DNA from 3 places in the Actinopolymorpha cephalotaxi genome. Region 1 is predicted to be linked to each of the others. Evidence: riboswitches for the same ligand, from Rfam matches in the RefSeq annotation. Region 1 holds a riboswitch; each other region holds the start of a gene.

Region 1 (6,941 bases):
GCTCGGCCGCGCCGGTACCCGGTCGTACGGTCACCTCGACCACGTCCGGCACCCGGACGGTGGTGTCCCGGTCGACCGTCACCTCCCGCTCGACCGTGGCCTCCTCGAGGGGTACGCCGGACAGCTCCACGCCGGCGTCACCGAGCCGGCGGACCACCATCGTCGGCGCGCCGGCGGCCAGCGCGGCCCGGGCGGCGAGCACGTCCACGTGCGCGGTCTCGGCCGCCTCCAGCGCGGCCTCGTCGACGTTCGCGCGGTCGAGTGCGGCGGCGGCACGGCGTTCCTGCTCCCGCGCCTCCTCCACCGCCGTGAGCCGTTCTCGCAACCGGGCCAGGTCGGCGCGGTCCCGCAACCAGGACAGGTGGGCGTCGAGCCGGCGGACCTCCGCCCGCCGGGCGGCCTGTTCGTCCCTGGCCACCCGGAGTGCGGCGGTGGCGCGTTCCCACTCCTGCTCCGCGGCCCGCAACGCCGCGGCCGTCCGCAGCCGTGCGTCCTCCGCCTCGGTCGCCGCACGGTCTCGCTCCCGCACCTCCTCGACCAGCGCGGCCCGGCGTTCGGCCTCCGCCCGGGCCGACTCGACCTGCGCGGCGGCGAACTCGGCGTCCCGGCGCAGCCGGTCGACCTGGCCGACCAGCTCCTCCGCCGACTGCCGGCGGTCGGAGAGCTCCGCGACCCGGGCCTCCTGCTCGCGGGAGCGGGCGCTCATCGTGGCGCGGTCGCGGGTCAGGCGTTCGGCCGAGGCGACGTCCTGCTCGACCTCGGCCAGCAACGCCTGAGAGTCCGCCACCCGCGCGCGTTCCTGGTCGCGCCGGCTGATCGCCTCGGCGTAGTCGCCGCTGGGCCGGCCGGTCCGGGTGAAGTAGCGCTGGTACTCGCGTTCGACGGCCGCGACCAGCGGCACCGACGCGCCGTGGTCGACCTCGCCACCCGCGGACTCGTCCAGCGCGGTGAGCACCGCCGCCACCGATCCCGCCGCCGGCACGGCAAGTGCGTGTTCCTGGCCGACGACCAGCGCCGCCCACAGACTCCCGTCCACGTGCGCGGCGAACAGCCTGGCGGCCTCGTCGTGCGCCTCGCGCCCGGTCCAGGTGTGCCCGCCGGGGTCGACCCGGAGCTCGGTGAGCCGCTGGCGGAACCACCGCTTGCGGTAGTGCACCCGCTGCCCGCCGAGGGTCAGCTCGGCGGCGACCTCGCTGGACACGTCGCGGCCGGCCGGCTGCACCGCCTTCAGCTTCCCGGCCTTGGAGTCGTCCGGCAGCTCGAACAGCAGGCTGAGCGCCTCCAGGATGGAGGACTTGCCGGTTTCGTTGTCGCCGAGTACGACGGTGACGCCGGCCTCGTCGAAGTCCAGGTCGCGCGTGGCCACCCCGCGGAAGTCGCGCAGCGTCAGCCGGTGCAGCCTCACGCCGCTCCCCTCGAACCGACCGTCAAGCCGGCCGTCACGCCGACCGTCACGCCGCTCCCCCGGCAAGCCGGTGCAGCAGCGCGAGTGCGTCGGCGGCCTCGGCCGCGTCGTCGCTGCCGCTGGCGACGGTGTGCCGCAACTCCTCCAGTGCGGCCCGGGCCGGACCGGTCACCGGGAGGTCGTCCAGCATCCGGTCGTCGGGGAGCACGCCGACGTCCCAGTGCCGGCGCCATCGCTGGATCGCGGCGTACACCTCGGTCTGCGCGTCCAGCAGCACCTCCAGTCGGGTCAGCCCGGCGACCGGCAGCGCGCCGCGTACACCGAGGCGGACCACGGTGCGCGCCTTGTCGGGCTGCTCGCCGAGCCAGCGGTCGAGTGCGTCGAGTGAGGCGTCGCCGTCGACCTCGACCACCTGGGAGAGCAACCGCCAGGTGCCCACGCGTTCGGGGGTGACGGTGCAGGTGGAGCCGCCGGGACCGGTGGCCAGCTCGACCAGCAGCACGTCGCCGGGGTGTTCCTCCTCGGGCCGGGTGGGCTCGGGAGTGCCGGCGTACCAGATCCGGCCCGACTCGCCGACGGACGTACGCGAGTGCCGGTCGCCCAGTGCGGCGTAGTGGATCCGGCCGGCGGCGATCGCCTCCTCCAGCGGGTCCTGGCGAATCAGGGCGGGCTCGCCGACGTCGGGCGCGAGACTGTCCACCTGCCCGTGGCCGACGAGCACCCGCAGCCCGCCCGCCGCGGGCGGGTCGGCGTCGAGCACGTCCGCCACCGGGTCGCGCAGTGGCCGGCGGGTGCGCCACGGCGCACCGACGACCTCGACACCCGGCGCGGGCGTACGGGGGACTGAGTCGCGCAGCACCTCGACGTGGGACGGCAGGTGCGCGGCGAGCATCGGGCTCGCCCACACCGAACCCGGCTCCAGCGAGTCGTGGTTGCCGGGCAGCAGGTAGACCGGGCAGGGGACGGCCCGCAGCGCCTCGCACGCCCGCAGGACGACCTTCCGGTCGACCTGGTTGGCGTCGAACACGTCACCGGCCACCACGACGAACGCGGCGGAGGTGCGCGCGGCCACCGCGCCGATGCTTTCGATCGCGTCGACGCGCGCCTGGCCGTAACGCGCCTGGGCCTCCGGGCCGAGGAACCGGCGCATCATCCCGAGCTGCCAGTCGCCGGAATGCAGGAACCTGATGGTGGTGCCGGGCGTCGTGTGGGGCGTCGTGTCGGGCATCGTGTCCCGAACGCTAGCGAGACCCGCGCCCGAACACCCGTTCGCCACGCGGAGACCGCGAAAGCCGTGGCCGCGGGAGTGATTCCCGTCGGCCAGGACAGGAATTTTCGGCCGGCTGTCACCCTCGCACGAGCTGCGTCGCGAGCCTCTTCCACCGCCTGACCGGCAGGTCGTTCGCCGCCTCCGCGGCCGCGGTCGCCGCGGCCTCAACGACGTCGCCGGCAACGCTGTCACCAGCAGGTTTGCCATTGTCCGACAGCGGAAGCGCCGTCCTCGGGCACGGCTTCACCGCCTGTTCGCCGGCCGTCGGCTGCACACTTCATCGTGGTAAACAAAGCGTGGTCGCGACTTCGGTGAATCCTTTGGATCAGGTTGGCAACGAAACGATCACGCCGTACAGTCCATCTCGGTCGCGCCGACAGGGGGGCGGCTACGACCCGCTTCGCCTAGCTCCGCCCGGCGGTGTCGTCAGACCCGGTACTTCCATCGGGCGGAGACGGAGGAACCACATACGGACCCGGCAACGGGTCCTGGGGTGAAGCCGCCTCGAGCGGCCGGGCACTTCCTCTCGCCCGAATCCGACAGCTAACTCCGCAGGCGACGGGAGGGAACACACTCATGGCCTATCAGGCAAAGCACCGCGGCGCCAGTCGTACGAACACCGTCGCCAAGCGCGTCACGAAGACCGCCGCCGTCACCGGCATCGCCGCCGCTGTCCCCATGGTCGGGATGGCTGCCGCCGCCACTCCGGCGAACGCCGCCAGCACCAACACGTGGGAACGCCTCGCCATGTGCGAGAGCAGCGGCAACTGGCACATCAACACCGGCAACGGCTTCTACGGCGGCCTGCAGTTCACCCGTTCGACCTGGACCGGCTTCGGTGGCGGCAAGTACGCCTCCCGCGCCGACTACGCCACCAAGTCGCAGCAGATCGAGATCGCGGAGAAGGTCCTGGACGTGCAGGGCTGGGGCGCCTGGCCGGCATGCTCGGCCAAGCTCGGCCTCGGCTCCGGCGACAAGGGCGGCAGCCCCAACACCCGCGCCCAGACGCAGGAGCGCAAGCAGCACAGCTCCCGCTCCTCGCGCGGCACCTCCCGGCCGAAGATCGTGAGCCGGCACACGCACACGCACTCCCGGCACGCGGTGTCCGGTGCCAGGTACGTCGTCCGGTCCGGCGACACCCTGTCCACCATCGCTCAGGCGCAGGGCGTCGACGGCGGCTGGCGGGCACTGTGGAACCTCAACCGGAAGCTGGTCGGGAGCAACCCCAACCTGATCTTCCCCAACGAGAAGCTCCGCCTCGGCTGAGTCCTCCCGGCTTCACCGGGATGCACCCGTACACCCCGGTACCCCCGCACCACAGGCACGACCAGGCGAGCGCCCCGGCTGCTGCACTGCAGCCGGGGCGCTCCCGTCTGGTCGGCCGTTCGGATCATTTGACCTGCCGTTGCCCGGTATGTTGCCTGTCATGTTGCACGAAACGCCGCCCGAGCAGGCCGGACGCGACGCTCGCCGCGCCCCCGCCGCGTCGCGCGGGCGACGGTGCACGCGAAGATGGACCCGATGAACGACGCACCCCGACCACCGCGACCGGTGGGTGACACGTCGCCGACCGCCGACGACCTCCTCCCCCGGGTGGCCCGGGGAGACGAGGACGCGTTCGGCGCGCTCTACGACCTGCTGGCCCCGCAGGTGTTCGGCGTCGTCTGCCGGGTGTTGCGCAACCCCTCGCTCGCGGAGGAGGTGAGCCAGGAGGTGTTCGTCGAGATCTGGCGTACCGCGTCCCGGTTCGACCCCTCCCGCGGCTCGGTGCGCACCTGGGCGAGCACGCTGGCCCATCGCCGCGCGGTCGACCGCGTGCGGTCGGAGCAGGCCTCCACCGACCGCGAACGCCGGGCCGCGGCCGGCGACAACTCCCCCGCGTACGACCAGGTGGTCGAGGAGGTGACGGCGAGCCTTGAGCAGGAACAGGTCCGCCGCTGCCTGGGCTCGCTCACCGACCTGCAGCGGCAGGCGGTGACCCTCGCCTACTACGTGGGGTACAACTACCGCGAGGTCGCCGAGGTCCTCGGCGCCAACCTGGCCACCGTCAAGACCCGCATGCGGGACGGGCTGACCCGGCTCCGCGACTGCATCGGCACCTTCGAGCTGGGAGCGCCGCGATGACGACGACTCCCGGCCTCCCCGACGTGCCCGACCTGCACTCCCTGACCGCGCCGTACGTGCTCGACGCGCTGCCCGAGCCGGAGCTGCGCGAGTTCGAGGCCCACCTGTCCACCTGTTCGAGCTGTCAGGGAGAAGTACGCGAGCTGGCCGCCGTCGCGGCCCAGCTCGCCGCCGCGACCGCCACCGAGCCGCCGGAGCAGCTGCGCGCCAGGGTCCTGGCCGCGATCCGGACCACCGGCCAGGAGGCGGCTCCCGACACCGGCAACGGACGTACCACCGTCCGGCCCACCGGCCCGGACGGCGACTCCGCGAACGGCGAAACCACGAACGGCGAAACCTCCTCGGCTGCCGAGAGCCGGCACCAGCCGGTCACCCACGGCCACCGCGCTCGGCGCCCTCGCCGGCGGGGACTGCTCGCCCTGGCCGCCGCGCTGGTCATCCTCGCCGGGGTGGGGGTCGGCGCGGGGGTCGTGCAGTACCAACAGGCCCAGCAGCGGACCGCCCAGGCCGTCCAGGAACGCGAGCGGATCGAGACCGTCCTGGCCGCTCCCGACTCGCGAACCGTCCGAGGCGACGTCCGCGGCGGCGGGAAGGTCACCGTCGTGGTGTCCCAGCAGCTCGACCGTGCCGTCGTACTCCTCGACGGGATGTCCCGGCCGCCCCGGGGGCGCACGTACCAGCTCTGGTTCATCTCCGGGGACAGCGCCCGCTCCGCCGGTGTCGTCGACGTCACCGGATCCGGACGGGTCAGCGAGGTTCTGTCCGGTGTCGGCGGCGCCAACGCGTTCGGCATCTCGGTGGAGCCGCAGGGCGGGTCCAAGGCGCCCACGACCACGCCGGTGGCGGCCGTCCCGCTCGCCTGACGCCTGTCGGTGCCCCCCGATACGCTCAAGCTAAGGTTCGGCGGGGCTATTTCGGGAGGGCCGATCCGTTGAGCACGCACGCGACACAGGTTGCACACGCGCAGGTTCCTTACACCCTCACCCGGCTGGGTGTGGTGATGACGCCGGAGCCGGACAACGAGCTGGAAAGTGAGGGCGTCCTCAACCCCGCCAGCGGACACACCCCCGACGGGAGGCTGCACCTGCTGCCGCGCATGGTCGCGGCCGGCAACGTGTCGCGGGTGGGGCTCGCGGAGGTCAACTGCGTCGACGGCGTTCCGGTGAGTGTCGATCGGCGCGGCGTCGTGCTGGCTCCCGACGAGGGCTGGGAGCGCGGCCTCAACAACGCCGGCGTGGAGGACCCCCGGGTCACCTGGGTGCCCGACCTGGACGTGCACGTGATGACCTACGTCGCCTACGGCCCGCTCGGTCCCAAGCTGGCGATCGCCGTCTCCGACGACCTGACCACCTGGCGGCGTCTCGGTCCGGTGCACTTCGAGTACCAACCCGACCTGGACACCGACCTCAACCTGTTCCCCAACAAGGACGCGGTGTTCTTTCCCGAGCCGGTCCCGGGGCCCGACGGCGAGCCCTGCTACGCCATGCTGCACCGCCCGATGTGGGACCTCGGCTGGTTCCGTCCCGGTGAGGGCGTCCACCTGCCCGCCGGAATCGACGACGACCGCCCGAGCATCTGGGTGTCGTACGTCTCGGTGGCCGCGGTCGAACAGGACCTCCGCGCGCTCACCCATCTGCACGACCACCGCCAGGTGGCCCAGCCGGAGTTCCCCTACGAGGAGCTGAAGATCGGCGCGGGGCCGCCGCCGATGCGGGTCGAGGAGGGCTGGCTGGTGATCCACCACGGCGTCACCGGCCACATTCCGCCGGGCTGGGACCCGAGCAGCCAGCGGGTCACCTACGGCGCGGGCGCGATGTTGCTGGACGCCCTGGACGTCTCCCGGGTGCTGGCCCGCACCCCCGAGCCGCTGCTCACGCCGGAGACCGACGACGAACGCACCGGCACCGTCGCCAACGTCGTGTTTCCCACGGCGGTGGAGACGATCGCCGGGCGCACCTACGTTTTCTACGGCATGGCCGACGCCCGGATCGGGGTCGCCCGGCTGGACCGCACCGACCGTACGACCTGAGAAGCCACTCGCTGCGGGCATCCCGGACGGCACGGAACCCGCCGGGTAATCGGCGGCAGCCTGTCGGTGGCATGCCCTAGGCTCGGGCGCGTGCCGCAGAAGATCGATCAGGA
Region 2 (6,941 bases), 4.6 Mb from region 1:
GTCCTACCGAACGGAACGCCGCCGTCGGTCAGCGGACTGTCCGCAGCGCCGCCGCGAGATGGAGGGTGATCTCGCGGCGGCAGATCTCAGCCGGCCGGGTGGTGTCCACCACCATTCGTACATCGGTACGAGGCTGGTAGTGGCGTGCGGTCCGGCGAACTTCCTCCCAGTCTGGATACGACCATCCGGGCAGGTCACACCTCCGAGATTCCACTCGCCGTCGGTGTTCCACGGTGTCCGGGCACGCGGTCTCGATGACGAGGTGGCGGGCGTACGCACTCAGGCCGTTGCGGCGCATCGCGTTCTCGATCTCGTCGATGCGCAGCCACACCGCGCCGCTGTGGTCGGCAAGGTGCCGCGCCAGGGTCGACTTGCCCGTCCCGGGCAGGCCGCCGAACTCGACAAGGGTTCCCGCGGTCATTCGACCACCAGCCTTTCGGTACGACCCGCGACCTCAGCGCGACCGCAGCCCGCAAGGCCATCGTGGAGCAGACTTGTCGTTTCTGGCATGCGGAGCGCGTCGTCCTACGGCCCCTCTTCGGTCTGGCCGCGGTGGACCGTGAGGTGGCCGTCAGGCTGGCCGAACGTGAGAAGTGGCGAGGTGACCAGTTGGCGAAGCTACTCGGCCGGCTCGCCGCGGAGAAGGACGCCGAGGTGGCGATCGATCCGGTATCCGTTCTTGCCGGAGTCGTCGCGGTTACCTCGTTCCCCATGTACGACGCGTTGGGCGTCCTGGCCGACGACCCCGCACGTGCGGCCGGGCTGGTGGAACACCTGGTGATCAGCCTGACCGGCTGAACGCAAGGAAGGATTGACAGTCGTACGAAGACGCACATACGGGAAGACGTCTCGCGACGAAACGCGCGGGATCACCGGCAGTGCTCGGCCGAGCGGTCAGGGCTTGCCGTCAGGACAGCGGCAGCCAGCGGAGTACGTCCTGGATCTTGCGGTCCCACAGACCCCACTCGTGCTCGCCGGGCTCGAACTCCACGGTGACGGGCACATCGAGGCGGCGCGCGGCGTCCACGAACGCGTGGTTGTGGGCCATCAGGCCGTCCTCGGTGCCGCACGAGACGTGCAGGGCCGGGAGTTGCTGCCCCGACTTCGCCCCCTGCTCGAGCAACCACAGCAGGTCGTTGTCGGTGCCGCTCACCTCGTCGCCGAAGACCCGGTCGATGAGTTCGGGGCGGTTCTCCCGCATACCCGGGTTGGCCACGTCCAGCGCCCCGGACAGGCTGGCCGCCGCCGCGAAGCGTTCCGGCTGGCGCAAGGCCCACTTGACGGCGCCGTACCCGCCCATCGACAGGCCGGCGACGAACGTGTCCTCCCGCCGGTCGGACACCCGGAAGAACCGGCCGACGAGCGACGGAAGCTCCTCGGACAGGAACGTCCAGTAGCGGTTGCCGTGCGCCTCGTCGGCGTAGAAGCTGCGGTGCACCGCCGGCATGACGACGGCGAGGCCGAGCGTGGAGACGTAGCGCTCGATGGACGTACGCCGCAGCCAGATGGTGTCGTCGTCGCTGAGGCCGTGCAGGAGGTAGAGGACGGGGGCACCGCCTTCGCGGGCCGCGCCGGACATCCCGATCTGGGTGGTCGTCTCCTGCGGCAGAATCACCGTCATCGAGGTACTGAGCTGGAGTGCCTCGGAATAGAAGTCGCAACGCATCAACGCCATGGGCGGAGATCCTTCACTGTGGCCGGAAAACGCATCGCCGGCAGCCTTCCCGATGGAAGGCTGCCGGCGCAACGGCCGAACCCGGCCGCCCCGGGCGCGGTGTGCGCGCGGGGCTGCCGGTTGGCTCAGAACCTGTCGGAGCTAATGGAACCGCTCCGGGCCAGAACCGGTGTTGCGGGTCAGAACCAGACCTTCCGGCCACCGACCGGACGCCCGATGGCGCCGAGGATGAACAGCACCACGCCGATGACCAGCAGGATGATGCCGATAGTCGAGAGGATCGAAATGCCCAGGGCGAAGCCCAGGATCGTGAGGATAATGCCGAGGATGATCACAGTGACTGCCTCATCTTTTCTAGGGGGTCACCGGGCGGGCGGCTATCCGATCCGCACCGGGGTTTTCGGTGCTGCAGCGTAGCGGTCTTCCGGGGCTGTGTCCGGGAACCGTTTCCGTACCGTGATCAAGTCTTCGTCAATGGCCGCAATACGACGTCCGGATGTCACGCCGTAGCCAGACGTGCGCACACTGTGCTTCGGTGAGAAAACGATCTTGACGCCGGAGTCCGGGTCGGGGCGACCAACCGGTTCGGGTTCTCCCGGACAGCCACCGCCCTGGGCACCGGCTACCGCGACGTGATCGACATCTTCGACGCCGCCCGCGCCGCCCGTACGCCCACGTTGTTCGGCGCGACCACCCTGCTGCGGGAGGACACGTCGCTGGTGACGGACCGGCGGGTGCGGACGCTGTACCCGCCGTGGAAGTACGCCGGACTGCAGGCCACCGCGCGGACCGCGCGGGACACCGACCAGACCGTCGCGCGGGAGAACCTCGCCCGGCAGGTGGCGCAGGTAGCGGCGATGCTGCGCGGCGGCGGGGTGGTGATCACCGGCACCGACTCGCCGATCGCGAACCGCGCGGTCAGCACCCACCTGAACCTCCGCGCGATGGTGAAGTACCCCGTCTCGCCGTACGACGCGCTGACCACGGCGACGAGGGCGCCGGGTGAGTTCCTCGGCGAGCCGCTCGGCACCGTGCGCCCTGGCACGTACGCCGACCTGGTGGTGCTCGGCGGCGACCCGCTCGCCGACATCACCGCCGCGGCGGACGTACGCCAGGTCATGTGCAACGGCGAGCTGTTCGACGTCGACGGTCTCCTCGCACCGTTCGTGTCCGGCGCGGCCGGCGAGCGCCTGCGGGCGCGGTCCCGCCCTGTCAGCCGGCTGGCCGACCCGGTGCCGGACCCGCCGGCGAACCGGCGGTACTGGTGGCACGACCCGCACTACGTCGAGGAGAGCCGGCACACCTGCTGCCAGGAGTCGTGACCCTGTGACCCTGTGGCCTGGCCGTTCGCCGCCGTGATCCCACGACGCGGGAACAAATCTTGCGAAATGTCGAATCTCCGGACAACTTCCCGGGGGTGCCGGTGTTGATTGATCACGGACCGGTCACTATGGTCTCCATCAGATATCTGTCCAGTTTGAGTCGGCCGTCCCGGTCGGCGCAGATGTCTCGCTTAGTCCCTGTTGGGGTGATCCACGACGGATCAGCTCTGCGGGGAGCCGGGGAACCACGTGTTTTCTGGGGTGAATCGGCAGGCGCGACGGTCGCAGGTTGGCCGCCGAGCTCGCCGTAGGGCAACTTCCCGGCCCGAACCCGTCAGCTCACCCGGTAGGCGTTGAGGAAGAAAGGCACCGCCTGTGACAACCCGCAGGGCCCGTTCAGGGCGCGCGTTGTTCGTCGTCGGCACCACCACCGCGACGTTGGCCGCCCTGGTCGCGCTCCCCGGCTCGAGCAGCTACGCCGACCCGTCCACGCGCAGCATCGGCGAGGTGCGCCAGCAGGTCGACGCGCTCTACGAGAAGGCCGAGAAGGTCACCGAGCAGGCCAACGAGCTCGGCGACAAGATGACGGCCATCAACCGCCGGGTCCGCACCCTCGACGCCGACGTCACCCGCCAGCAGCAGCGCGTGAGCGCTCTGCGTGGCGACATCGGCCAGTTCGCCGCGGCTCAGTACCGCGCCGGCAACGTCGACATGACCGCCCAGCTCGCGGTCTCCAAGAACCCGAACGAATACCTCGCCCGGATGCGCACGGTCAAGGTCGTGGACGCACAGCAGGGCGACATGCTCCGGCAGCTGCAGGAGGGCCAGAAGCGGCTCGCCGAGCAGCGCGCGGCCCGGTCGGCGGAGCTCGCGAGCTACCGCGAGGCCAAGAGCCAGGCCGACGCCCGCCGGAAGACCGCGGTGCGCAACGCCGCCGAGGCGAAGGCGCTGCTCGAACGCCTCACCGCCGAGCAGAAGCGGCGCATCGCGGCCGCCGAGCGCGCGGCCCAGGAGAAGGCTGCCCGCGAGCAGGCCGCGCGGGATCGGGCACAGTCCCGTTCGAACCGCAGCACCGGCGGCGGTGGCCGCAGCACGCCGAAGACCGACATCCCGTCCAACCCGGGTCCGGCACCCGCGCCCGCACCTGCACCCGCGCCTTCCGGCAGCGGCCGCGGCGCGACCGCCCTGGCGTTCGCCAAGGCCCAGCTCGGTGAGCCGTACGTCTTCGGTGCGGACGGCCCCAACAGCTGGGACTGCTCCGGCCTCACCATGGGCGCGTGGAGAGCGGCCGGGGTCTCCCTGCCACACTCGTCGCGCTCGCAGTACGCCATCTCGACCAAGATCTCCAAGTCCCAGCTGCAGATCGGTGACCTGGTGCTCTTCTACAGCGACCGTCACCACGTGGGCATCTACGCGGGCAACGGCATGGTCATCCACGCGCCGCGCCCCGGCAAGACGGTCGAGTACATCAAGATGAAGTACATGCCCTACGCCGGAGCGGTGCGGCCCGGCTAGGCCGCGCACCTCTCCGCGCCCCCCGAACCACGACAGGCGTTGATGCCGGAACCCCCCGCTGGCGTCAGCGCCTGTCGTGCTGTCCACGAACATCTGCGTTCCGTTCCCCTTCGGTCACCCTGCGACTGCCGCAGCGATGACTTCCGGCGACGTCGACGGTCCTTACACCGACACGTTCGGACCGCCACCGCCCGGCCACAACCGGGTCGCCCGAAGGGGAACGCACCTCATGACCACGCACGAAGTCCGCTCCACCGCCGCTCCGCACCGCTCCCGCGCACTCACCATCACCCTGTGGGTTCTTCAGGTTCTGCTGGCTGCCTTCTTCCTGTCCGTGGCGTACTCGAAGCTGTCCGGCGACCCGGCGCAGGTGGAGGGCTTCGAGGCCCTCGGGTTCGGCCAGTGGCTCCGCTACCTCACCGGCGCGTGTGAGCTCGCCGGCGCGATCGGTCTGCTGATCCCGCGGCTGTGCGGGCTCGCCGCGATCGCCCTGGTCGGTCTGATGGTCTGCGCCACGCTCACCAACCTGTTCCTGATGCCCGGCATGGCCGCGATGGCGATCCTCACCGTGGCGCTGGGCATCCTCATCGCGTTCGTCGCGTGGGCGCGATGGGCGGACACCAGGGAGCTACTCGCCGGGTTGCGTCGTTGATCGAACGAGGAGTGCAGCCGAGCGAGAGGGAGTGGGCCGGATGGACGTACGACGGCGTGAGGGTTACCACGGGACCGGACCGGGCGCGATCACCCCGGACGGCTGCGCGGTGGAGCTCTACAGCAGGATCCCGGTGGACGACTCGCCCGAACTCATCGCCCGTTCGGTGCCACCCGGCGCCGCGATCCTCGAGCTCGGCTGCGGCGTCGGCCGGATGACCCACCCGCTGCTCGCGCACGGGTTCGCGGTGACCGCCGTGGACGAGTCCCCGGAGATGCTGGAACGCGTCCGTGAAGCGCGCACCGTGCTCAGCCCGATCGAGACGCTGGACCTCGGCGAGCGCTTCGACGTCGTGCTGCTGGCGTCGTTCCTGGTCCACGCCGGCTCCGAGGACGTACGGCGGGGGATGCTGGCGACCTGCCTGCGGCACGTCGCGCCGGGCGGATGCGTGCTGATCCAGCGGGAGGGCCGCAGCTGGCACGACGAGGTGCCGTGGGAGCGCCCGTTGCGCGACGGGGCCGGCGCCGAAGGGACGTTCCGGGTGGTCTCCTCCGAGCCGGTCGGCCCGGGGGTCAACTCCGTACACGCGGAGTACGCCTTCCCCGACGCGGTGTGGACGCAGACGTTCCTGTCCCGGCCGCTGTCCACGGAGCAGTTCGAGCAGGCGCTGGCCGAGGTGGGCCTGCGGGTGGACGCCTACCTCACCGACGACGGGATGTGGGTACGCGCCGTTCCCGCGGCGGCCGCACCTTAGGTCGTGCCCAAACGCACTGGCCCCTCAGCCGCCCGCCATGGCGCCGACCACCAGGAACGGCTCGGCGCCTTCGGCCACCTCGCCGGGCAACGGCTTGTCGGGGTCGTCGTGGGAGAGGTCCTGCTGGCAGGCGAAGAACCGGACGAACGCCCGCCGGCGTCGCGTCTTCGGGTCGCGGATCGTGCCCCGCAGCATCGGGTAGCGGGCCTCCAGCGCGTCCAGCACCAGCGCCTGGGTCGGCTCGCCCGGCACCTCCAGCCGCACCTCGCGGTCCGCCCCCGACAGGGAGCGCAGGTGCGCGGGGAGCACGACCCGGATCATGGCAGCGTCTGGACTTCGACGGACAGGACCGCCGGCAGGTCGCGCACGATCGGCGCCCAGTTGTCGCCGGCGTCGGCCGAGGCGTAGACCTGGCCACCGGTCGTACCGAAGTAGACACCGCAGGAGTCGAGGGAGTCGACCGCCATCGCGTCCCGCAGGACGTTGACGTAGCAGTGGCTCTGTGGCAGCCCCTTGGTCAGCGGCTCCCAGTCGTTGCCGCCGGTACGGCTGCGGTAGACGCGCAGCTTTCCCTCGGGCGGGAAATGGTGGGAGTCGCTGGTGATCGGGACGACGTAGACGGTCTCCGGCTCGTGCGCGTGGACGTCGATCGGAAAGCCGAAGTCGGTGGGCAGGTTGCCGCTGATTTCGTGCCACGAGTCGCCGGCGTCGTCGCTGCGCATCACGTCCCAGTGCTTCTGCATGTACAGCACGTCCGGGCGTGCCGGGTGCATCGCGAGGCGGTGGACGCAGTGGCCGACCTCGGCGTTCGGGTCGGGGATGCCCTCGGACTTCAGGCCGCGGTTGATCGGCTGCCAGGTCTTGCCGCCGTCGTCGGTGCGGAACGCCCCTGCGGCGGAGATGGCCACGAAGATCCGCTCGGGGTCGGTGGGGTGCAGCAGGATCGTGTGCAGGCACATGCCGCCGGCGCCGGGCTGCCAGTGGGATCCGGAGCCGTGGTTGCGCAGGCCGGCCACCTCCGAC
Region 3 (6,941 bases), 240 kb from region 1:
ACGTCGAACGGCGCGTTGTGCGCCACCAGCACGCAGCCCTGCGCGAACTCCAGGAACGCGGGCAGCGCGGACCCGACCCCCGGGGCCGAGGACACCATCGAGTCGGTGATGCCGGTGAGCACGGCGATGAACGGCGGGATCGCCGCACCCGGGTTGACCAGCGTCTGGAACTCCCCGAGCACCTCGCCCGCCCGGACCTTCACCGCACCGATCTCGGTGATCCCCGCCTGCTGCGGCGAACCCCCCGTGGTCTCCAGGTCGACCACACAGAAGGTCACGTCCCGCAAGGGGGTGCCGAGCTCGTCGAAGCTCGCCTGGACGGGCAGGGAGGGTTCCGCGACGGTCATGCGCCAGACGCTACGGGCGGCCACCGACAACCGGCCGAAACGACGCGCCACGGGTCCGGTCCTCGCCGGTGGCGGACCGATGTGGGTTCTCGTACGACGTCATCGGTACCGCGCCGGCGGGGCTACCGCCGGCGCGGATGGGGTCAGGCGTGGCCGAGCCGGATCTTGGACTGGCCGTGCGGCCGCTTCTCCCAGTCGGCCATGAACCGTCCGCGCAGGCCGTGCCGCTGGGCCAGCTTCAGCAGCGTCTCCGTGCGGTAGTAGAAGTCCTCGCGCAGCACCTGGTGCTCTCGTCCCTCGGTGCGGTCGAAGGTGAAGTCGAAGAACCCGCGGGGAGCGAGGACGCGGCCGACGTGGGCGAAGCACTCCTCGATCACCGGGAGCGGGGAGTGCGAGAAGACGCTGTGCGCGTGCACGACGTTGAAGTACGCGTCCGGCAGGAACTCGAACCTCAGGTCGCGCACCGGGGTGAGGTGCGGGACCTTGTCCTGCAGGCCGTCCTCGACCAGCGTCTGCTGGGCGGCGATCAGGATGTCGGGGGAGATGTCCAGCCCGTAGTAGTTGCCGGCGTCGAGGTAGTCGACGAACAACCGTCCGGCGCGGAGGTTTCCGCAGCCGATCTCCAGCATCCGGTCGCCGGGCTGCAGGCCGTGTTCGACGAGGTAGTCGAACTGCATCCGGCCCAGGGCCAGCCAGCGCGCGTGGGACTTGCTGCCCACCGCGGCCTCGGCGCTGCGGGACGCGTCGGACCTCATCACCGCCCGGTAGTAGTCCACGTGGTCGCGGTTGCGCAGGCGCAGCACCGTGTCCCGGGCGAGCCGTCGGGCGTAGGGCGGCACTTTCGCCGGGTTTCGCACGGCGTAGCGCAGCTGGTAGAGGAGGTTTTCCCGGTCCTTCGTCGTCACGCTGGCGAAGTTAACCACGCCTCGGTAGGGCGCACCGAGCCACCTCGCCGTGCGAGCCTGCTCCGCGCCTGACGGGGCTCCTCCGCTCACCTTCCGCTCACCTTCGGCTCACCTTCCACTCACTCCGGCCAGGCCGCGGTGACGGCCGCGCGCCGGGACCACTGCCGAGCTCCCTCACCGCCGAGCTTCCATCGGGTGCAGAACGCCTCCAGCGCGTGACAGCGCGCGACCATCACCGCCCGGCGGGCAGGCCAGGCGTACGGCGGACCGCCGTACGCGGCGTGGAACTCGCCGAGCAGCGGAGTCCGGTCGGGATGGTGGGTCCGGACGATCCACTCGCACCAGGCCACGTCCTCGATCGCGGAGCCGAGGTGGGCGAACTCCCAGTCGAGTACGGCGGTGACGGCGGTGTTGGCGGGGTCGAGGAGCAGGTTGTTCGGCCCGTAGTCGCCGTGCACGAGGACGGTGCCGCCGGGCAGATCGGGGACGGCCGGCGCCCCGTCCGACGTCGGCAGGCCGGAAAGGCGCGCCGGATCGACCGAGTGGATCTCCCGCAGAGTGCGCCCGCAGGCGGCGAGCACGGCGGCGGCCCGGTGCGGCGGCTCGCTCGGCGCGAGGAGGTCCTGGCCGTGGGTTCCGCGGACGAAGCCGGTCGTCAGGCGGAGATCGCCGGCGGAAACCAGCGGCGGCAACGGAATCGTGCCGGCCAGGCGGTCGAGCACCATCTGCTCCCGGCGCCGCCGGCCCCGCGCGTCCGGACCGGCGTACTCCTTGACCACGACCGAACCGTCGCCGACGGTGCGGTTGGTGTAACCGTGTGGCAAAGGTCGCATGGCGGGCATTCTCCCGTACGGTCTTCGGCCGGGGGCGGGGCCGGGAGTCGGGCCCGAGTCGGCTGGTGCGCCGATACGCTCGCAGCCGTGAGCAACGGAGCAGCGGCGTCGCAGGACCCGCCCGACGACCTGGGCCGGCCGCTGCCCGAGCCGGTGCGGCAGCGGGTCGTCGGAATGGCCTCCGACACTCTCGGCGAGCTGACCGCCGACGAGGTGCCCTCTGCTCTGCGGCCGTTCGCCCGGTTCGCCCCGGGCCGGCGCGCCCGGCTGGCGGCCATCCCCATCGCGGCGGCCGTCGACGCCGACGCCGACTTCCGGGCCCGGGTGGCCGACCGCATCCGGACCCTGGTGCCCGATCTCGCCGCGGCGGTGACCGAGGGCCGCCGACCGTCCGCGGTCGATCCGATGGACGTGGCCGCCACGGCGTACGTCCTGCGACCGGAGGGGTGGGAGAGCGTCGTCGGCGAGGTGCTCGACCAGCTCGAACGCGAGACCGCCTCGCTGGCCGGTGAGCGCGAGTCCGAGTCGCTCACCCGGTTGCGGGAGCAGGTGGCGGAGGCGCGCGCCGGAGTACGCCAGGAACGCGACCGGCGCCGGCACGAGCTCGCCGCGCTCAAGGAGGAGAACGCCACTCTGCGGCGCACCCTGCGCCAGTCCCGTGAGCGCACCCGGGCGGCGGAGGAGGAGGCGGCCCGGCAGGCGGAGCTGGCCGCCCGGGCCAGGGAGGACGCGGCAGCCGACACCGCCCGCGCGGAGGCCGAGCTGCGCCGGCTGCGGACCCGCATCGCGGACGCGGAGGCGGCGATCGAGGTCAACCGTCGTTCCGCGAGGGAGGGCCGTGACCTGGCCAGCGTCCGGTTGCGGTTGCTGCTGGACACGCTGGTGGACGCGGCGCAGGGGCTGCGCCGGGAGCTCGCACTGCCGCCCACGCAGTCGCGCCCGGCCGACTCGGTGCCCGCCAGGGAGGCGGCGGCCGGAGGGCTGCCGTCGGGGCCGGAGGGCGTCATTCCGCTGGAGACGTTGCTCACCGTGCCCCAGGTCCACCTCGTGGTGGACGGCTACAACGTGACCAAGACGGCCTGGCCGACCCTGCCGCTGGAGACCCAGCGCACCCGGCTGGTGACCGCGCTCGGTGGCGTGGCCGCCCGTACCGGCGCCGAGGTGACCTGCGTCTTCGACGGGGCGAAGCTCGCCGTGCCGCCGCAGCTGAACACCCCGAGAGGGGTGCGTGTCCGGTTCAGCCCGGCCGGGGTCAGCGCCGACGACGTGATCCGCCAGCTGGTGGCGGCCGAGCCGGAGGGGCGTCCGGTGGTGGTGGTGTCCAGCGACCGGGAGATCGCGGACGGGGTACGCCGCTCCGGCGCCCGCCCGATCGCTTCCGACGCGTTGGTGCGCCTGCTCGCGCGCTGACCCCCGTGTGCTCGTTCGGCGGCACTGTCGGTGGTCGTGTCTAACGTTTCCGGCAACGGCGAAAGCCGGACGCGAGACAGGCGCCATCAGGTGCCGGGCGAACGGCCGCCGAGGAGACGGACGGAGGGCAGCATGCGGATCCAGTGCGATCGCTGCGTGGTGCGGAAGCGTCGCTGTGAGGACTGCGTGGTCGGGGTCGTTCTCGGTGCGCCACCCTCGTCGATCGAGCCCGTGGGCGTCGAGCCCGTCGGGCCCGCGGGGGCGGAGGTGGTGCCGGTCGCGGTCGACGCGGCGTGGCTGGACGCGTCGGGGGTGGCCCCGCCGGAGTTCGGCGAGGTGGGGTTCGAGCTCGACGAGGCAGACCGGAAGGCACTGCGGGTGCTGGCCGAATCCGGCCTCTGGTCGCCGGACCACCCACCGTGGCTGGCGGAGCCGGAAACACCGCATCGGGGCGGCGTCTCGGCCGCCCGGTGACCGGTCCGGGACGCCATCGGAAGCGAGGAGTGCGGAAGTCGCCACGATCGGCAACCACCGCGTGTCGGCGTGACCGGTCCCGCGGTGCCCTGTTTCCGTGGGACCTGTACGCGACATGTCGGCAGGATTTGAAAGCTTCGGGTGCGATTCACTACAGTGCCGCCCGAAGTGTCCGTTCTGCGTAAGTCGGCTACCCAGTCGGCGCGGGCACCCGCTTAGTCTCCGCCGGACACCCGGAGGAGAGCCGGGGACCCAGGTTTCCCGGGGTGAATCGGCGGCCTTGGCGGTCACGTGATCACGTGGTCACGTGGATCGGCAGGACCTCCGTAGGGCGGCTTCCTGGCCCGAACCCGTCAGCTGACCCGGTAGGCGTCCGAGGAGAAGAGGCTCACCGCCCGATGTCCAATCGCCGCACCTGCCCACCCGGGCGCGCGTTGCTCGCCGTCGGCACCGCCACCGTCGCGCTCGTCGCCGCGGTCCCCGGGGCCAGTTACGCAGAACCCCGCCGCGACATCGGCCAGGTTCGCAAGCAGGTCGACGATCTGTACGAGCAGGCGGAGAAGGCCGCCGAGCAGGCCAACGAGCTGAACGACCAGACGAAGGTCATCGACCGCCGCCTCGGCAAGCTCGACGTCGACGTCGCCCGGCAGCAGAAGCGGCTGAACTCGATGCGCGGCCAGATCGGCCAGTTCGCCGCTGCCGAATACCGCGCGGGTGCCGTCGACAGCACGGTGCAGCTGCTGGTCGCGCAGGACCCGAAGGAATACATCGCGCAGATGAGCACTGCGGAGGCGTTCGCGGGACAGCAGGGGGATCTCCTCCTGCAGCTCCAGTCCGAGCAGAAGCGGCTGTCGGAGCAGAAGGCGGCCCGCCAGGCGGAGCTGGCCCGGCTCCGCGACGCGCGTGACGCCGCGAAGGCCCGCAAGAAGCAGGCCGACGCCAACGTCGCCAAGGCCAAGACCGTGCTCAACCAGCTCACCGCCGCCGAGCGGCGCCGGGTGCAGGCACGCGAGCAGGCGGCGGACCGGCCCTCCCGTGGGCAGGAGCGCATTCCGCTTCCGTCCGGCAGCGGCCGGGGTGCCACCGCGCTCGCGTTCGCCCGTGCCCAGCTGGGCGAGCCCTACGTCTTCGGTGCCGCTGGCCCGAGCAGCTGGGACTGTTCCGGTCTGACGATGATGGCCTGGCAGGCGGCGGGAGTGTCCCTTCCGCACTCATCCAGGTCGCAGTACGCCATGTCGGCCAAGGTGTCGCGTTCGCAGCTGCGGCCCGGTGACCTGGTGCTCTTCTACTCCGACCGGCACCACATCGGCCTGTACGCCGGAAACGGCATGGTTCTGCACGCGCCCCGCCCGGGCAAGAGTGTCGAATACCTCCCGATGCGATACATGCCGTACGCCGGCGCGGTGCGACCCGGATAGGGTCCCGCAGAATCCTCGTACGGCACAAAGCTGTCCACTCGCCGCCTCTCCTCGTTCAGCGGGAGAGGCGGCGAGCTTTTTCCGTACGATGCGGGTGTGATCGGCGACTCTGCGCAGCGGGTACGCCGTCGGGCCGCTCCACGCCGACGGTTCGCGGCACGGACCCTCGCCGCCCTCGTCGCCGGCATTCTGCTGGTGTCCGGGGTGTTCGCGTCCACCGTGGCGGTGATGACCGGATCGGCTGTTCCGTCCGCGGTCGGCTCACTGGACTCCCGCGGCGCCACCCGCGGTGCCGGCGACCTCGCCCCGGCGGTCCGGCCCACGCTCGCCGCACGGAGTGGACACCTCACCGCCCAGCGCGTCGCCGTCGCGGAGGACCTGCTCGGCCGGCAGGCCGCCGCGATCCGGTCAGGTGACAGGCGTGCCTACCTCGCCACGGTCGACCCGCGGGCCCGTGCGTTCGCCGCGACAGCCGCCCGTACCTTCGACAACCTCCAGCGGATGCGGGTGCGCCAGGTGCACTTCGGCACCCCGGTGGTCGACACGCGCGGGTTCGCTCCCGCCCGGCGGGCCGCACTCGGGCCGTCCGCCTGGGTCGCCTCGGCCGAACTGTCCTTCCGGCTCGCCGCCGGCGACACCCAGCCGTGGAGGACCACGCTGCGGATGGTGTTCGTCGACCGCGACGGAGCCAGCTATCTCGCCGGCGACCGGGAAGGGCAGGGGCCCGACACGTCGCTGCCGTTGTGGCTGACCGAACGGATCGACGTCGTTCACGGCGAGCACAGCATGGTGGCGGGATCCGCCGGCCGGGACGAGCTTCGCCGCTTCGCGCGCACCGCCGATCTCGCGGTCCGGCGGGTGTCGGAGGTGTGGGGACGCAGGTGGGACCAGTACGTCGTCGTTCTGGTGCCACCCAGCCAGACGCAGATGGAACGACTGATCGGGGTCGACTCACACACCCAGACCGCGGTGGCGGCGGTGACGACCTCGGTCGGACGGCCCGATCCTGCCCTCGCCTCCCACATCGTGGTCAACCCGCACACGTTCGACCAGATCGGCAGCCTCGGCCGGCTCGTCGTCCTCACCCACGAGGCGACCCACGTCGCGTCGCACGCCACCGTGAGCGGCATGCCGGTGTGGCTGTCGGAGGGCTTCGCCGACTACGTGGGCTTCCACCGGTCCGGGCTGCCGTCCGCGGTGATCGCCCACGAGTTCCTTCGCGACGTGCACCGTCGCGGTGCTCCGGACGCGTTGCCGAGCGGCGCGGAGTTCGACCCGCGGGCCAGGGCGCTGGACGAGGCGTACGAGTCGGCGTGGACGGCCTGCCGCTACGTCGCGTACCACTGGGACCAGGCCACGCTGCTGCGCTTCTACGTCGCGATGGACGGTGCCCGGACGAAGGCCGACCAGGAACGCGTCTATCGGCGCGTCCTCGGCACCTCCTCCGACCGGTTCGTGCAGGGATGGCGTGCGTACGTACGAGAACACAGCGACGACGACTGACCGCCGGGCTGGCAACGACCGATTGACAACGACCGATTTGACAACCGCCGA

The links. A riboswitch is a leader RNA that binds a small molecule or an ion and turns the genes downstream of it on or off. The one in region 1 is predicted to bind cyclic di-AMP.
Region 2: it holds a riboswitch for cyclic di-AMP, as region 1 does, so the genes downstream of both, FHR37_RS28695 (C40 family peptidase) here and FHR37_RS08295 (LysM peptidoglycan-binding domain-containing protein) in region 1, are expected to answer to the same signal.
Region 3: it holds a riboswitch for cyclic di-AMP, as region 1 does, so the genes downstream of both, FHR37_RS07250 (C40 family peptidase) here and FHR37_RS08295 (LysM peptidoglycan-binding domain-containing protein) in region 1, are expected to answer to the same signal.

What each region holds. Positions count from the first base shown of each region.
Region 1 is NZ_JACBZA010000001.1:1,844,617-1,851,557, reverse strand. Features, by position in the region: gene FHR37_RS32370 (ATP-binding protein) at 1-1,405, opposite strand, end outside; gene FHR37_RS08300 (metallophosphoesterase family protein) at 1,452-2,633, opposite strand; cyclic di-AMP (ydaO/yuaA leader) riboswitch at 3,097-3,247, shown strand; gene FHR37_RS08295 (LysM peptidoglycan-binding domain-containing protein) at 3,252-3,941, shown strand; gene FHR37_RS08290 (sigma-70 family RNA polymerase sigma factor) at 4,197-4,799, shown strand; gene FHR37_RS08285 (anti-sigma factor) at 4,796-5,662, shown strand; gene FHR37_RS08280 (glycoside hydrolase family 130 protein) at 5,731-6,828, shown strand; gene FHR37_RS08275 (TldD/PmbA family protein) at 6,919-6,941, shown strand, end outside.
Region 2 is NZ_JACBZA010000001.1:6,430,957-6,437,897, forward strand. Features, by position in the region: gene FHR37_RS28670 (AAA family ATPase) at 29-421, opposite strand; gene FHR37_RS28675 (hypothetical protein) at 565-798, shown strand; gene FHR37_RS28680 (alpha/beta hydrolase) at 908-1,675, opposite strand; gene FHR37_RS28685 (hypothetical protein) at 1,855-2,010, opposite strand; gene FHR37_RS28690 (amidohydrolase family protein) at 2,308-2,997, shown strand; cyclic di-AMP (ydaO/yuaA leader) riboswitch at 3,202-3,364, shown strand; gene FHR37_RS28695 (C40 family peptidase) at 3,373-4,512, shown strand; gene FHR37_RS28700 (DoxX family protein) at 4,742-5,164, shown strand; gene FHR37_RS28705 (class I SAM-dependent methyltransferase) at 5,205-5,918, shown strand; gene FHR37_RS28710 (MoaD/ThiS family protein) at 5,943-6,227, opposite strand; gene FHR37_RS28715 (WD40/YVTN/BNR-like repeat-containing protein) at 6,236-6,941, opposite strand, start outside.
Region 3 is NZ_JACBZA010000001.1:1,605,510-1,612,450, forward strand. Features, by position in the region: gene FHR37_RS07225 (DEDD exonuclease domain-containing protein) at 1-347, opposite strand, end outside; gene FHR37_RS07230 (class I SAM-dependent methyltransferase) at 491-1,252, opposite strand; gene FHR37_RS07235 (phosphotransferase family protein) at 1,372-2,085, opposite strand; gene FHR37_RS07240 (NYN domain-containing protein) at 2,173-3,495, shown strand; gene FHR37_RS07245 (hypothetical protein) at 3,652-3,969, shown strand; cyclic di-AMP (ydaO/yuaA leader) riboswitch at 4,183-4,357, shown strand; gene FHR37_RS07250 (C40 family peptidase) at 4,368-5,387, shown strand; gene FHR37_RS07255 (gluzincin family metallopeptidase) at 5,484-6,890, shown strand.